DNA from 3 places in the Bacillus sp. OTU2372 genome. Region 1 is predicted to be linked to each of the others. Evidence: riboswitches for the same ligand, from Rfam matches in the RefSeq annotation. Region 1 holds a riboswitch; each other region holds the start of a gene.
What was found. A riboswitch is a leader RNA that binds a small molecule or an ion and turns the genes downstream of it on or off. The one in region 1 is predicted to bind S-adenosylmethionine.
Positions count from the first base shown of each region.

Region 1 (5,216 bases):
TTTAATACCAAAGACCACCATTGAGCCGGCTCCTTTAGGCAGATACTTTTCCGCTAATTGATAATCTGGATGTGAACTATGACCAGGATAGGATACCCACTCCACCGCCGGATGAGCTAATAAATAATCAACGATTTGCTTGGTATTGGCTACATGCTCCTTCATCCGCACATGAAGCGTTTCTAGCCCTAATGTAAACAGGAAGGCATTTTGCGGACTTAGTGCAGGTCCGAGATCACGTAATAATTGGACGCGCGCTTTTATGATATAGGCAATTGCCCCTAAGGCTTCTGCATAGACAAGGCCATGATAGCTGTCATCCGGGGTGGTGAAGCCTGGGAATCTTGGAGAATTCCAATCAAACTTACCGCCATCGACAATAATGCCGCCAGTTGTGGTTCCGTTGCCTAATAACCATTTAGTTGCCGAGTGAACGACAATATCGGCACCATGTTCGATTGGCCGGCAGAGATATGGTGTGGCAAAGGTATTATCAATAATTAAGGGGACCCCTGCTGCATGGGCAATGTCGGCCACTTTTTCAATATCAAGTACTCGTAAACTTGGATTACCGATGGTTTCTGCGAAGACGGCTTTTGTTTTTTCAGTGATTGCGTTGCGGAAGTTTTCCGGATTTTCTGCATCGACAAATTTTACATTGATTCCGTATTTAGGCAAGGTAACCGCTAATAAATTATAGGTTCCGCCGTAAAGATTGGAAGCAGCGACGATTTCATCGCCTGCTTCGGCGATATTTAAGATCGCGAGTGTAATGGCAGCCATGCCGCTGGCAACGGCGAGTGCTCCTACTCCTCCTTCTAATAGTGCGACGCGGTCTTCAAAAACAGTTGTCGTTGGGTTGTGAATTCTTGTGTATATGTACCCTGGTTCTACTAGACTAAACAGGTTGGCTGCATGTTCTGTATTTTTGAATTGATAGGCATTGTTTTGATAGATTGGGACAGCGCGTGCTCCTGTTACAGGATCTGGTGACAAGCCTCCATGAACACTTAGTGTTTCAAAACGGTACTTTTTTTGATTTTCCGCCATTTTTCCTGTTCCTCCTTTTTATCAAAAAAATGAAAAAACCCCGCTTCCTAGAAGAGGGGGTTAACTCTTCTCATCTTTTGAGCAAGCTGCTCTCTGGAATTGGCACCGTGTTTTATAACCGGTTGCCGGGCTTCAAAGGGCCAGTCCCTCCACCACTCTAGATAAGAATATGCGCTATCAATTGTTGTTAAATATAGATTACTAGAAATTTAATTCCGAGTCAACATATAGGATTATATGACTTTAGCAAGATTTTCATGTGCTTTTGTTAAAAAGAAGATGGATTCTAGGAGCAGCGTTGTTCTTAGGGGGGCGGATACGGTTAGCTGTCCTTTCTTTTCGAGTGTTCGCAGTGTTTCGGTTCCTTCGAAAAGCTGTTTCATTGCGTTGGAGTCTCCCTTAATCTCGTACCATATTGAATCCAGATTGTTTAGTAATGATATTTTTCCATTTTTGATTTCGATTGTAGCAGTTCCCTCTTCACAACAAAATTTTACTTTTATATCGGTATGTCTGATTAAGCTTAGGATATGCCCCTGTAAGGTGAATTTTCCTAAGAATTTTTCTGCCAGTTCGTTCATTTCTACCACTCCGGTCTTTGCGCACGTATTAGTTTACTTATTCAGCATGGAAGGCGGTATTCCTTTGATTATCGCTCGACAATTCTCTGATGAAATGGGCTATTTAAGACGATTTCCCGAGAAATATGTCGAGTCTTCGAAAGTGTTAAAAAATAGTCAAATCTTTGACTTGGGATTCTGGTTAAAATGAAGGTGATACTAGAAAGGATGTGGAGTATGATTTTATAGGATCGCCCAGAACCACTTGAATTAAGAATATTAAAGCTATTAGACGCTAGAACAGAATTAGAAGAAAAGGAAAAAAAATATCTTCATAATAAAGCTAAAGGTTATGAGGGTGAAAAAATGTTTGATTTGTTAACGGGGAAGCTCGAACCTCCAAGTTACCTCTTACATGACTTATTGCTGGAGTCAAACAATAACAAGTTTCAAATTGATACGTTGATGATTAGACAAGACCCCATTCACCTATTCGAGGTAAAAAATTATGAAGGTGATTTTAATTATGAAAATGGCAGGTTTTATTCTCTCGCTATCAAAAAGGAAATTAAGAATCCTCTGCTACAATTAGAACGGTGTGAATCTCTGCTCAGGCAGCTACTTCAAGGCCTTGGGTATCACATGACTATTGAGGCATATGTAATTTTTATTAACCCTAAATTCCACTTATATCAATCCCCTATGAATAAACCCATAATCTATCCAAATCAGCTGCCTGATTTTATGTGTAAATTAAATAGGAAATCATCCACTTTAAATGGACGCCATAAACGTCTAGCTGAGCAATTAGTATCTATGCACCAGACGGAGTCCCCCTATGAAAAGTACTCAAAGTATTCAATTGATATGTTAAAGAAAGGGATTATTTGTGCTGTTTGTCATTCTTTTGATGTTTCTAGTTTTGATAGACATGTGCAGTGTCAGGTATGTGGGCATTGTGAGGGGCTTGACTCTGCGGTTTTAAGAGCTGTAGGGGAAATAAAGTTGCTTTATCCTAATGAGAAAATTACAACTAACTTAGTTTTTGAATGGTGTGAGAGTATTGATTCAAAAAAAACTATTCGGAGGGTTCTAAAACAAAACTTGATCTGTAATGGAAAGACAAAGGGGCTCTTTTACGAATAGCCAGAGGTATGTATGTTTACTGTCGCGAGTTTTTGTTAGAAAAGATAGCTCTTAATTCATTTAATGGGACAATTATTTTTTATTTGGACGGTTGCCTTTTTCTGTTTACCCGTGATGGGCACAATCCCTTTTTATTTTGACCGTTACCACTTCCACTTTACCGTGATGGGCACAATTCCTTTTTATTTTGACCGTTACGGCTTCCGTTTTACCCGTGATGGGCACAATTCCTTTTTATTTTGACTATTACGGCTTCCGTTTTACCCGTGATGGGTACAATTCCTTTTTATTTTGACTATTACGGCTTCCGTTTTACCCGTGATGGGCACAATTCCTTTTTATTTTGACCGTTTCCGCTTCACCGTGATGGGCACAATTCCTTTTTATTTTGACCGTGCCCAACCCTTTGTTACCAGTTGGGGGAAAATTATGTTCCTTCTTCGCCCACAGCCTCATAGAAAAAGCAGATGCGCTCCCCGCATCTGCTCACCCTAGATAAGATTTAATTTTTTCAAGCAAAAATGGAACAGAATGAAACGCATAAATCGTTTCCTGGACCTCACCATTACGAATAATCAACAGGCTTGGTACACTCTCAATTGCAAAATTCTTAGCCAAATCCGGATAAAAATTCAGGTTCATTTTTCCCATTGTAACCTCTACAAGCTCACCCGTGATTTGAAGCATCCGAGACGCTACCTGACAGGTGCCGCATAGAGGGGTATAGAAATATAACAGACCGATTCCCTCACGGTCGAGGAAATCAGCCAATTCAGTTCGATTCCATTCATTCATCACACATTAACTCATTTCTAAATACTCAGCATGTACATCAATATTTGCCCCTAATAGGACCATTGCCAAGTGGTGTTCAGGGGCCGTCGCTACCTCCCGATACATCCGGTCAATATACAAATGCTCCGCATGGGGAAATTCACGTTTAAATCGTTTGCGAAGCTTCTCACCTGAATCATCTGCATCGACAAGGATATAAACATCCTTATCCTCAAGAAACTCAATCAACTCCTCTAGCTTGGAATGACTGATGGTTCCATTTGTACAGATAATCTCCACAGGTTCCTTCACAATATGCTTAACCTTATTTTTATCGGATTTTCCTTCGACAATAAGAACTTTGTCAACATACGAATCATTCATATCCCATCACCTGTAATATAAAGTTGTTTATGTTAACATATTCTAAAATACTGATTTCGTGTACCATCTTGTTAGTAAGTTAACTATAACATGATTGTCCGCTAAGAAATAGGTATTTGCTTGAAATTATGTTAACACCATCCACCATCATCACAGTCGGTATACTTGGCATTCGGCTGTTCAGTTACGGTTACATGCTGATAAATTTTTTGTTGTTCTGCCTCAAAATGATGATCTAATTCCACTTGCATCTGATCAGAAAGCTTTATTTTACCTATTGATGTATTTTCAAGAAACAGTTCAATTTCGCCATTTTTTAATTTTCCAACCACTCGGTCGGTCACATCAATCTTTTGTTGGTTTAATGTCATTTGCTCCACCCTCTTCAATATGGTTTAGGAATAGTCTGTCCCTGCCCGACAAGAAAAGGAGTGGAAATTTAAGAGAAAAAGCACCCATAAGAATAGGTGCTTTGAAAGGGATTAATCTTCTTTAATCATTTCTTCATATTGCTCAGCAGTCATTAGTTTGTCTACTTCGCCTACATTGGAAGGCTCGATAACAATCATCCATGCTTTTTCATATGGAGATTCGTTGACAAACTCAGGGCTGTCACTTAATTCTTCGTTTACTTCCACAACTTTACCGCTGACAGGGGCATAAAGCTCAGAAACGGTTTTGACTGATTCAACACTTCCAAATGGTTCGTCAGCTGTTATTTCAGCACCAACTTCTGGAAGTTCTACGAAAACGATATCTCCTAATTCATGCTGTGCAAAGGCAGTGATCCCGACGCGGACCTTTTCCCCTTCTACCTTTACCCATTCATGTTCTTCAGAATAACGTAATTCCTTTGGTGTACTCATATGCAAAATCCCTCCTGGTTTTTATATAAAAATTCACCTTCAATTAGAAGCTAGAGCCAATTTTTTTCAAACTCTTCTTCTTTAAAACCAACGGTAACGAGTTCGCCATCCGTCAATATCGGCCTTTTGATTAACATCCCATCAGATGCAAGCAAATCGAGCAATTCGTCCTCAGTTGCCGTCTTCATTTTATCTTTAATCCCTAATTCACGATATTTTAAACCACTTGTATTAAAAAATTTCTTTAAATCCAAGCCACTTTTTTGATAAAGTTCCTGCAACTGATCTCGTGACGGGGGATGCTCGACGATATGTACTTCTTCATAGGAAAGATGATGTGCATCCAGCCATTTCTTCGCGTTACGGCATGTGCCGCATTTTGGATACCAGTAAAAAGTTAAAGCCAATGGTTTTCACCACCCTATCCTTTAATTCA
Region 1 is NZ_JASATK010000005.1:239,349-244,564, reverse strand. Features, by position in the region: gene AAHB15_RS11870 (O-acetylhomoserine aminocarboxypropyltransferase/cysteine synthase family protein) at 1-1,050, opposite strand, end outside; SAM riboswitch class I at 1,118-1,218, opposite strand; gene AAHB15_RS11865 (hypothetical protein) at 1,284-1,631, opposite strand; gene AAHB15_RS11860 (nuclease-related domain-containing protein) at 1,887-2,756, shown strand; gene AAHB15_RS11855 (thioredoxin family protein) at 3,243-3,551, opposite strand; gene AAHB15_RS11850 (toprim domain-containing protein) at 3,558-3,914, opposite strand; gene AAHB15_RS11845 (YusG family protein) at 4,046-4,285, opposite strand; gene gcvH (glycine cleavage system protein GcvH) at 4,397-4,780, opposite strand; gene AAHB15_RS11835 (arsenate reductase family protein) at 4,831-5,187, opposite strand.

Region 2 (5,216 bases), on a different contig from region 1:
GTATAAAGGTGATAATGTTTAATTATTCTATAAAGCTACTCTTGCCGATATTTGCTCTTTTTCATATTCTCCTATAATCGGAAAAAAAATAAGTTCATTATTTTGTGTCGAGAGCGCCTCAATTTCTCCCTTTTTCCCTTTTGCAATCCATGTTCCATCTTCAACATGTTCAATCAATTTAATCGAAGGGTCAATTGCATTATTAAACAATCCAGCTAATAACCAATTTTCTTCTTTTTGCTCAAGGTCGGAAATAGCGGTATTGGTTTCACTTGTTGATAAGAGCCCTTGGCTTTCAGGCCGGTTCTGACAGACGTAGACTAAATCTTCAATAACCGCACTTGCTGTGGGATACATCCCTGCACCTGGTCCTTGTAGTGTTATTTGACCGACAATATCCGAAGAAATGTTTACTGCATTCTGAACCCCTTCGACATGATATAAAGGATGCTCATTTCCAACAAGGACTGGTTTAACAGATACCTTTAGTTGATGACTCGATTTGCTTATACTGGCAATATGTTTAAACCTAAGTCCAAGCCTTTCGGCAGTGTCGATTAATTCTCTTGTGATTGAAGTAATCCCTACCCTTTCAACTGCATGCCAATTTGGTTCTTCACCAAAGGCAAGTCTGCTTAAAATCATGGCTTTATAAAAGGCATCAAAGCCTTCTACATCATTTGTCGGGTTGGCCTCAGCAAAGCCGTTTTCTTGTGCTGCTCGTAAAGCTTGGGCAAAAGAAAGCTTCTTCTCTCGCATTTCCGTTAAAATGAAATTCGATGTTCCATTTAAAATACCTTGAACTTGCTGAACACGATTTACATTTAATAATTGTCTTAATGTTTGAATAACCGGAATTCCTCCAGCTACAGTGGCTTCATATCCAACAGAGACATGATGCTCTTTTGCAAGTTCAAGCAGTTCTTGTCCATAGTGTGCGAACATTTCCTTATTTGCTGTAATAATATGACAGCCACGCTCAATGGCTTTCTTTAAAAATATGTATGTTGGGTCTTTATCAACAATGGCTTCGACAACAACATCAAGCTGTGGCAAATTTAGTATATCCGTAAATTCTGTTGTAACTAATACATCTTTGTTAATGTCCCGCTCCTTTTGCTTGTTCTTGATTAGTATGGCAGCCACCTCTACCTTCTTGCCTAAAACGGCTGTCAGTTCTTCCGCATGTGATTGAATCGTTCGATAAAACCCTTCACCAACAGTCCCAAACCCGAGGATTGCCACTTTAATTACAGACATGTTGATCCACCCTTCTTATTATATTTGCATGATCTTTATCAGTTTTTCTAATAAATGAAGAAAAGCCCTCTTATAAGAAGAGGGCTAATTCCTCCTCTTATCTTTCAGGCTAAATAACCTGCAGGAATTAGCACCTTTTCAAGGAATACCTTGATGGTTGCCGGGCTTCATCGGGCCTAGTCCCTCCGCCTCTCTGGATAAGAGTTATATTTTATTTTCATTTAAATTACCAAGTTAAGTTATAAAAAATATTCTAGTTTAATTATTATTAAATGTCAATATATTCTTTTAATTCGATTATTTGATGAACAAAAGCACAAGCGCCTTGAACAGCCCCGACAAGCATAAGAAGCTCAGGGAAAGAAGGCGTTCTTTGCCTTCATTCCCTGAGTGGCTGTAGACCATCGAGGGGCTAGGCGCTGGAGCTGGACGTTGAGAGTCCTTTTATTAACAGTTATCCAAAAGCGAAAATTTTATAATTTCCTAAACGAAAATAAAAACCCGCCGTTTGGCGAGCCTTAAAATTATCATGGTTATCTTTGAAGTTTTCCCTGTGCAAGGCGTATTTGATTTTCCACTTGTTCTGGGGCGGTGCCGCCAAAGCTGTTTCTAACCGCGACTACATGCTCAGGAGCCAATACCTTGTATATATCTTCTTCAAATAAAGGACTAAAGCTTTGATATTCTTCAAAACTTAAATCAAGTAAAAACTTATTGGCTTGAATTGAATATAAGACTATTTTCCCAATCACTTCGTGTGCCTCACGGAATGGCAAGCCCTTTCTAACCAAATAATCAGCAATATCCGTTGCATTGGAAAAATCATTATTGATCGCCTTTCGCATCACATCTTTGTTGACAGTCATCGACTCAATCATTGGAGCTAACAGCTTTAATGACCCTTCAAGAGTCTCTACCGTATCAAACATGCCTTCTTTATCTTCTTGTAAATCTTTATTATAAGCAAGCGGCAAGCCTTTAAGTACGGTTAACAATCCAATTAAGTTGCCGTAAGCCCTTCCTGTTTTACCACGAAGTAATTCTGGTACATCCGGGTTTTTCTTTTGAGGCATGATACTTGAACCTGTACAGAATGAATCATCAAGTTCAACAAACTGGAATTCTTGGCTGGACCAAATGACTAATTCCTCAGAAAATCTTGAAATATGTGTCATAATAATAGACCCAATCGATAAAAATTCCAAAATAAAATCACGGTCACTCACTGCATCCATACTATTTGGATATATGGTTTCAAAGCCTAATATTTCTGCGACTCGTTCACGATTGATTGGAAATGTTGTCCCTGCTAGTGCTCCGGAACCTAGTGGCAGCCAATTAACTCGTTTAAGTGAATCCATAAGTCTCTCTTTATCACGTTCAAACATCCAAAAATAAGCCATTAGGTGATGTGCAAAGGAAACTGGCTGGGCCCGCTGCAAGTGTGTGTACCCTGGAATTAATGTGTGAATGTTCTCTTTTGCCTGCCCAATTAATGCCTGTTGGACATCTTCAATTAACTTAATTAGTTCAGTCGTTTTAGTTCTTAAGTATAGATGCATATCAGTAGCTACTTGGTCATTGCGGCTGCGCCCTGTATGAAGCTTGCCGCCTACAGGTCCGATTTTTTCAATTAAGAGCTTTTCAATATTCATATGAATATCTTCATCTTCAACTAAAAACTCAACTTCGTTAGCATCCACCATTTTCTTTATAGCAAGAAGGCCGTCCTTTATTTTACTAGCATCTTCCATCGGAATAATCCCGCATTCTCCCAGCATTTGAACATGCGCCATACTTCCGGCAATATCTTCTTTCGCTAACTTTTGATCAAAGGAAATTGATGCTGTAAATTCTTCAACGAGCTTATTGGTTTCTTTCGTAAAACGGCCGCCCCATAACTTCGACATTACTGTTCCTCCTTAAATAAGAAAAGCGCAAGCGCCTTGGTCAGCCCCGACAAGCACAAGACAAGCCGGCCGAAAGGTTGCTTTTTAACCTTTTGGACGGATTGACTTGTGACCTCGAGGGGCTAGGCGCTGGAGCTAGACAATTCTCAAAGTCAATTTCTATATTATCTTATCTACAAATAAAGAAGAGAGCCCCCGAAAATGGATTCGAGGGCAATCCGGATTATTATTTTAAAATCGTTTCTTTGTTATTTACTTCAGAATACACCTTAGTTGGCAGCCCCCAAAGCTTGATAAAGCCAACAGCGGCATTATGATCAAAAGCATCTCCTTTAGCATAGGTTGCTAATTCTTCATTGTAAAGGCTGTGTGGTGATTTACGTCCAACCACTGTATGAGTTCCTTTAAACAATTTAACACGGATTGTACCAGAAACTACCTTTTGTGTCTCATCAATAAAAGCATCAAGTGCTGGTTTAATCGGTGAGTACCAAAGACCTTCATAAATAATCTTCGCCATTTGCTGTTCAACCTGTGTCTTAAATTGGGTAACCTCACGAGTTAGCGTTAAAAACTCTAATTCCTTATGAGCATTAATTAAAATTAATGCAGCAGGGTTTTCGTACACTTCTCTAGATTTAATCCCTACTAATCTATTTTCAATATGGTCGATACGGCCTACTCCATGCTTACCGCCAAGCGTATTAAGTGTTTCAATAAGCTGAACAAGTGGAAGCTTTTCGCCATTCAGTGCAACTGGAACCCCTTGTTCAAATTCGATTTCAATATATTCAGGTGCATCTGGTGTCAATTCAATTGGATTAGTCCAGTCAAATGCTGCTTCCGGAGCTTCTGCCCAGGGATCTTCGAGAACTCCTGCCTCGCAGGCACGTCCCCAGATATTGGCATCAATAGAAAATGGATTGTCTAAATTTACTGGAATAGGAATCCCGTTTTCTTCCGCGTATTTAATTTCCTCGTCACGGGTCATTCCCCACTCACGAACAGGTGCAACCACTTTTAAACTAGGATTTAATGCTTGGATGGATACCTCAAAGCGGACTTGGTCATTCCCTTTACCTGTACAACCGTGGGCAACAGCCATTGCTCCTTCTTTTTCCGCAACTTCTACCAATAATTTAGAAATAAGCGGTCTTGATAGAGCTGACGATAACGGGTATTTACCTTCATATAAACAATTAGCCTTTAAAGCTGGTAAAATATATTCTTTTGCTAACAATTCTTTTGCATCTATCATATACGCTTTCGAAGCGCCAACTTTTAATGCTTTATTTTTAATAGCTTCTAAGTCTTTACCTTCACCGACATCTAAACCCAACGCAATTACATCATAACCGTACTTTTCTTGGATCCATTTTACTGATACAGATGTATCTAAACCGCCTGAGTATGCTAATACAATCTTTTCCTTAGTCATTTTTATCTTAACTCTCCTTGAATACTTTATGGATTTTTATTCATTCGATAGAATGATTATACAACACATCTCATAAAAAAGGAACCCATTATGATAGTAAAAGTTTTAAAATTGCTTTTTGAGCATGTAAACGGTTTTCAGCCTCATCGAATACAACTGAATGTGGTCCATCAATAATCTCACTCGTAACCTCTTCACCACGGTGTGCCGGTAAACAATGTAAAAAGATAAAATCGTTATTAGCATGGCTGCATAATTCCTCATTGACTTGAAAGCCTTGGAATGCTTTTAAACGGATGGCAGTTTCCTCTTCCTGCCCCATGCTGGTCCAAACATCTGTGACAACCACATCAGCATTCTTTATCGCTTCATAAGGATCATTTGTAATCGTAACCGCGCTTCCCGTTTCCTTGCCAGCTTGGATGGCTCTTTCAGTAATTTCCTCATTAGGCAGATAGCCCGCAGGACTTGCAATACTGATATTCATCCCGACTTTTACGGCCCCTTCCATTAGAGAATGAGCCATATTATTATTTCCATCACCAATATAACAAAGCTTTAAGCCTGCCAACTTCCCTTTATGCTCAAGGATAGTTAGCAGATCTGCA
Region 2 is NZ_JASATK010000002.1:28,317-33,532, forward strand. Features, by position in the region: gene AAHB15_RS05140 (homoserine dehydrogenase) at 28-1,260, opposite strand; SAM riboswitch class I at 1,355-1,464, opposite strand; gene argH (argininosuccinate lyase) at 1,794-3,170, opposite strand; gene AAHB15_RS05150 (argininosuccinate synthase) at 3,397-4,608, opposite strand; gene argF (ornithine carbamoyltransferase) at 4,697-5,216, opposite strand, start outside.
Region 2: linked by a shared signal. The riboswitch ahead of AAHB15_RS05140 (homoserine dehydrogenase) and the one ahead of AAHB15_RS11870 (O-acetylhomoserine aminocarboxypropyltransferase/cysteine synthase family protein) in region 1 are both predicted to bind S-adenosylmethionine.

Region 3 (5,216 bases), on a different contig from region 1:
CCCGTTTTGGCTGCTTCTTTTATTCTAGCAAAAATAGAAATTAGTTTACGTAAAGTCATTCCATCTGCTTTGGATAATCTGTTAACACCACTATTATCGATTTTGGTAACGGGAGTTTTAACGTTTACCCTTGTAGGTCCGTTTATGAGAACAGCTGGTAACCTTTTCACAGACGGCCTTGTTTGGTTATATGATACGACGGGATTTATCGGCGGTGCTCTATTAGGATTGTTCTATGCCCCAATCGTCATAACAGGTATGCATCAAAGCTTTGTTGCGGTTGAAACACAATTAATCTCTGATATTGCAAAAACGGGTGGCTCATTCCTATTCCCAATAGCAGCTATGTCAAACGTTGCTCAAGGTGCAGCAACTCTTGCTGTGTTGCTTGTGACGAAAGATAAAAAGCTGAAGAGTCTTGCTTCTGCTTCCGGTATTTCCGCACTATTAGGAATTACAGAGCCAGCGATGTTCGGTATTAATTTAAAGCTAAAATATCCATTTATAGGAGCAATTATTGGATCTAGTGTTGCATCAGGGTTTATCACTTTCTTTAAAGTGAAAGCTGTTGCATTGGGAGCGGCCGGCCTGCCAGGAATCATTTCAATCAAGCCGGGATCCATTCTTTCTTATGTAATTGGAATGGCTATTTCAATTGTAGTAGCTTTCGCCGTTACTTTTGTGCTAGCTAAGCGTGATTCTAGAAAAAGTACTTCGGCCAATGAGAAACAAGCAGCATAATCAATAACAAAGGGGGGAATCAGGTGATTCTCCTTTCTTGCATAAGGAGTTAGACAAACATGATATGGACAAAAGAGCAGCGATATCGCCGGATAGAAGAAGCAAGCAAAGAAGAAATCTTGAAATTGCAATCAGAAGTTGAGGGATGCCAATGGCGGCAAACTTTTCACATACAGCCAGAAACAGGTTTATTAAATGATCCCAATGGTTTTTCTTATTATAATGGAGAATATCACTTGTTTTATCAATGGTTTCCGCTAGGACCCGTGCACGGACTAAAATATTGGTATCACACTAAATCAAAGGATCTGGTTCATTGGGAAAATGCCGGAATCGGAATTGAACCCTCAAGTAAGTTCGATCGTCATGGGGCTTATTCCGGAAGTGCGATTGAGCATGAGGGGAAACTGCATTTCCTTTATACAGGCAATACTCGTGATGAGAACTGGGTGCGACATCCCTATCAATGCCTAGCCTTTATGGATGTGAATGGAAAAATAAATAAGTTAGAACAACCCGTGATAGATCATGTACCATATGGCTATACAGACCACTTCCGTGACCCTAAAGTTTGGAAAGCAGGAAATGAATACTATGCTGTCATTGGTGCGCAGCGGGAAAATGAAACAGGCTGTGTTGTGCTGTATCGTTCTCTAGATTTGCAGAATTGGAATTTCGAAGGGGAATTGCGAACCAGCCTGTCAAGTTTCGGCTATATGTGGGAATGCCCGGACTATTTTGAATTGCAGGACCAAGGTGTCTTAATTTTTTCTCCTCAAGGGCTGAACCCTAATGGCGATATGTTTCAAAATATTTATCAATCTGGTTATGTTCTTGGCGAACCACTTGATGTAAGAACACGAACCCTGACACATGGCTCCTTTCAGGAACTGGATAGAGGTTTTGATTTTTATGCACCACAAACGATGTTGGAGCCAGATGGCCGTAGGATTTTAGTAGGTTGGATGGGGCTTCCGGAAATGGACTACCCGACAGACAAAAATGGCTGGGCTCATTGTTTGACGCTGCCTAGAGAATTATCGATCCGTGGAAGCAAGCTCATTCAGCAGCCAGTTAAAGAGCTTCAGGGGCTTCGTAAACAGCAGCATAAAATAAAAGATGTCCTCTTTGATGAGAAGAAGGTTTACGAGCATTTTAATGGGACTTCTTTTGAGATGATCTGTGAATTTGAGAACTTTGATGCAGAGGTATTCGGTGTTGAATTCAGAGCGGGTACAAAGGAAAAAACAATTCTTAAATATGATGCGCTCCAGAAAAAGGTCATATTAGACCGTACTTTCTCAGGAGAACCAGTTGGAGAACAGTATGGAACTGAGAGGAAATGCTCTGTGGATGGATCTAAAATAAAGCTTCATCTTTTTGCGGATATCTCTTCTGTTGAGATTTTTATAAATGATGGTGAAGAGGTATTTACCAGCAGGATTTTCCCGGGTGCGGATAGCAAGGAGGTACGTTTTTTTGCAGAAGGCGGAAGGGCATTATTTCAAGCAAGCAAATGGGACATTTAGTAGGAGCATGAGGTGTAGATGATGAGAACTATGTATTCAATTGGTGAGGTACTGATCGATTTTATTCCCCTTCAAAAGGGAAAAGCGCTAAAAGATGTGGTAGAGTTTGAGCGGGCTCCTGGTGGCGCACCGGCAAATGTCGCAGCCGCAGTAGCGAAATACGGAGGAAGGGCATCGATGATTACCAAATTAGGTAATGATGCGTTTGGTGATTTTCTTTTAGAGCAGCTTCAGCAGGCAGGGGTGATGACGGATAATATATCAAGAACAAGTGAGGCGAATACAGGGCTTGCCTTCGTATCATTACGAGCTGATGGAGAGAGGGACTTTTCTTTTTATCGCAAACCTTCTGCGGACCTGTTGCTGCATGAAAGTGAAATAGAGGAGAATTGGTTTGAAGAGGGTGATATTCTCCATTTCTGTTCAGTAGATTTAGTGGAAAGTCCGATGAAGCAGGCCCATGTAAAGGCAATTCGTTTAGCAAAGGATAAGGGCAGTATAATCAGTTTTGACCCCAATGTCCGTCTGCCTCTATGGGAACATCCTGAAGCTTGCAGAAATACAATTTTAGAATTTATTCCAAATGCACACCTTGTGAAAATATCAGATGAAGAGCTAGAATTCATTACTGGAATTGATGAGGTAGATCGAGCGATTCAATCGTTATTTGTTGGGGATGTTAAAGCCGTTATTTTCACCAAAGGTTCCCAAGGTGCAGAACTATATGTAAAAGGCCAACAATTTCAATCAAGCGGGTTTGCAGTTGATGTGCAGGATACCACTGGAGCTGGAGATGCTTTCATTGGCGGTTTTTTATACAAGCTTTTAGAAACAAACGTTAGACAACAAAATCTTGAAGAAGTTCTTCATAAATACCATCAAGAAATCCTTACGTACGCCAATGCAAGTGGAGCTCTTACCACCACAGGAAAAGGGGCGATTTCCTCCCTTCCAACAAAGGAGGAAATCATTCAATTACTGCAAAATTAGGATTTAGTAAAACGTAATATATTAGTTAAAAGTATAGAAATTGATTGACATTATTTCCATAGATTGATAAGGTTGTAAAAAAATATTCTTATCCAGAGAGGTGGAGGGACTGGCCCGATGAAACCTCAGCAACAGGTCTACAAAGATACTGTGCTAATTCCTGCGGGTGAAGACCCTGATAGATGAGAGCTTCCGTTTTTATTTGTCAGCAGCGCACTCTTTTCGAGTGCGTTTTTTGCTTTTTCTGGATAGTAGCATAAGGAGTGTAGGAATGGAGAATAAAAACAAGCAAGTATTTCAAAGAAAAATGCAGACACGTCATTTAGTGATGCTGTCGCTTGGAGGGGTGATTGGTACTGGACTATTTTTAAGTACGGGTTACACCATTCAACAAGCGGGTCCGTTTGGTACCATACTTTCCTATCTGATTGGAGCCCTGGTAGTTTACCTTGTAATGTTATGTCTAGGGGAGCTCTCCGTACATATGCCAGAAACGGGAGCCTTCCATAGCTATGCAGCTAAATATATCGGGCCCGGGACGGGATATACAGTTGCCTGGTTGTATTGGCTGACTTGGACGGTTGCTTTAGGTTCTGAATTCACAGCTGCAGGATTACTGATGCAGAGGTGGTTTCCATTCATCGGTGTTTGGGTCTGGAGTGCTTTCTTTGCCATTTTGATTTTTGTATTAAATGTACTGACCGTCAAGTTTTTCGCTGAATCTGAATTTTGGTTTTCTTCGATCAAGGTAATTGCTATTATCCTATTTATTGTTTTAGGTGCTGCCGCTTTGGCAGGCATTCTTCCGATGACTCATTCGAATTCAGAACCCTTCTTTTCTAATTTTACAAGCGCAGGTTTATTTCCCCATGGTGCTACAGGCATTTTAATGACCATGCTTGCGGTTAATTTTGCTTTCTCAGGAACGGAATTAATTGGTATTGCAGCAGGGGAAACAGAAAACCCAGAAAAAACAATACCGAAGGCCATTCGTACCACCTTGTGGAGATTAATTATCTTTTTTGTGGGAACAATTGTTATTTTATCAGCGTTATTGCCTATGTCTGACGCAGGAGTATTAGAGAGTCCATTTGTAGCAGTATTAGAAAGAATTGGAGTACCATATGCTGCAGACATTATGAACTTTGTTATCCTTACGGCCATTCTATCAGCAGCTAACTCAGGGCTCTATGCCTCTTCGAGAATGCTTTGGTCACTTGCGGATAAGAAGACAATCTCACCGATCTTTGGAAAAATGACAACAAAAGGGGTCCCAATCAATGCGGTCATCTTTAGCATGGTGGGAGGGGCTTTGGCACTACTCTCCAGTATTGTTGCACCAGATACGGTTTATATCGTACTTGTGTCCATTTCGGGCCTGGCAGTGGTGGTCGTTTGGATGAGTATTAGCTTGTCACAGTTCTTATTTCGGAGACAATATTTGAAGGAAGGAAAATCTGAAAAGGACCTAGTGTATCGAACACCACTTTACCCATTCGTACCAATTGTATCTTTTATCCTTTGTTTGGCATCATGTATTGGAATTGCCTTTGATCCAACACAACGAATTGCCCTGTATTGCGGCATCCCATTTATTTTGCTTTGCTACGGAAGTTATTATTTAACACAAAATTTAAAGAAAAGGGGCGTAGAGTATGTCCAGCAAAATCGATCCAATTGAGTCCATTTTATCTCAACATTCTATTATGATTCTTGATGGAGCATTAGCTACAGAACTGGAGGCACATGGCTGTAATTTAGACGATCCCCTTTGGTCTGCACGAGTATTACTTGAAAACCCGGAATTGATTTATCGAGTTCATGCTGATTATTTTCGAGCAGGGGCGGACTGTGCTATTACGGCAAGCTATCAAGCTACGATTGATGGATTTGCCGCACGTGGAATAAAAGAAGCGGAGGCTATAGAGTTAATTAAGAAAACAGTGCAGCTGGCAA
Region 3 is NZ_JASATK010000002.1:551,859-557,074, reverse strand. Features, by position in the region: gene AAHB15_RS07555 (sucrose-specific PTS transporter subunit IIBC) at 1-741, shown strand, start outside; gene AAHB15_RS07550 (glycoside hydrolase family 32 protein) at 801-2,270, shown strand; gene AAHB15_RS07545 (carbohydrate kinase family protein) at 2,292-3,260, shown strand; SAM riboswitch class I at 3,346-3,449, shown strand; gene mmuP (S-methylmethionine permease) at 3,532-4,941, shown strand; gene mmuM (homocysteine S-methyltransferase) at 4,916-5,216, shown strand, end outside.
Region 3: linked by a shared signal. The riboswitch ahead of mmuP (S-methylmethionine permease) and the one ahead of AAHB15_RS11870 (O-acetylhomoserine aminocarboxypropyltransferase/cysteine synthase family protein) in region 1 are both predicted to bind S-adenosylmethionine.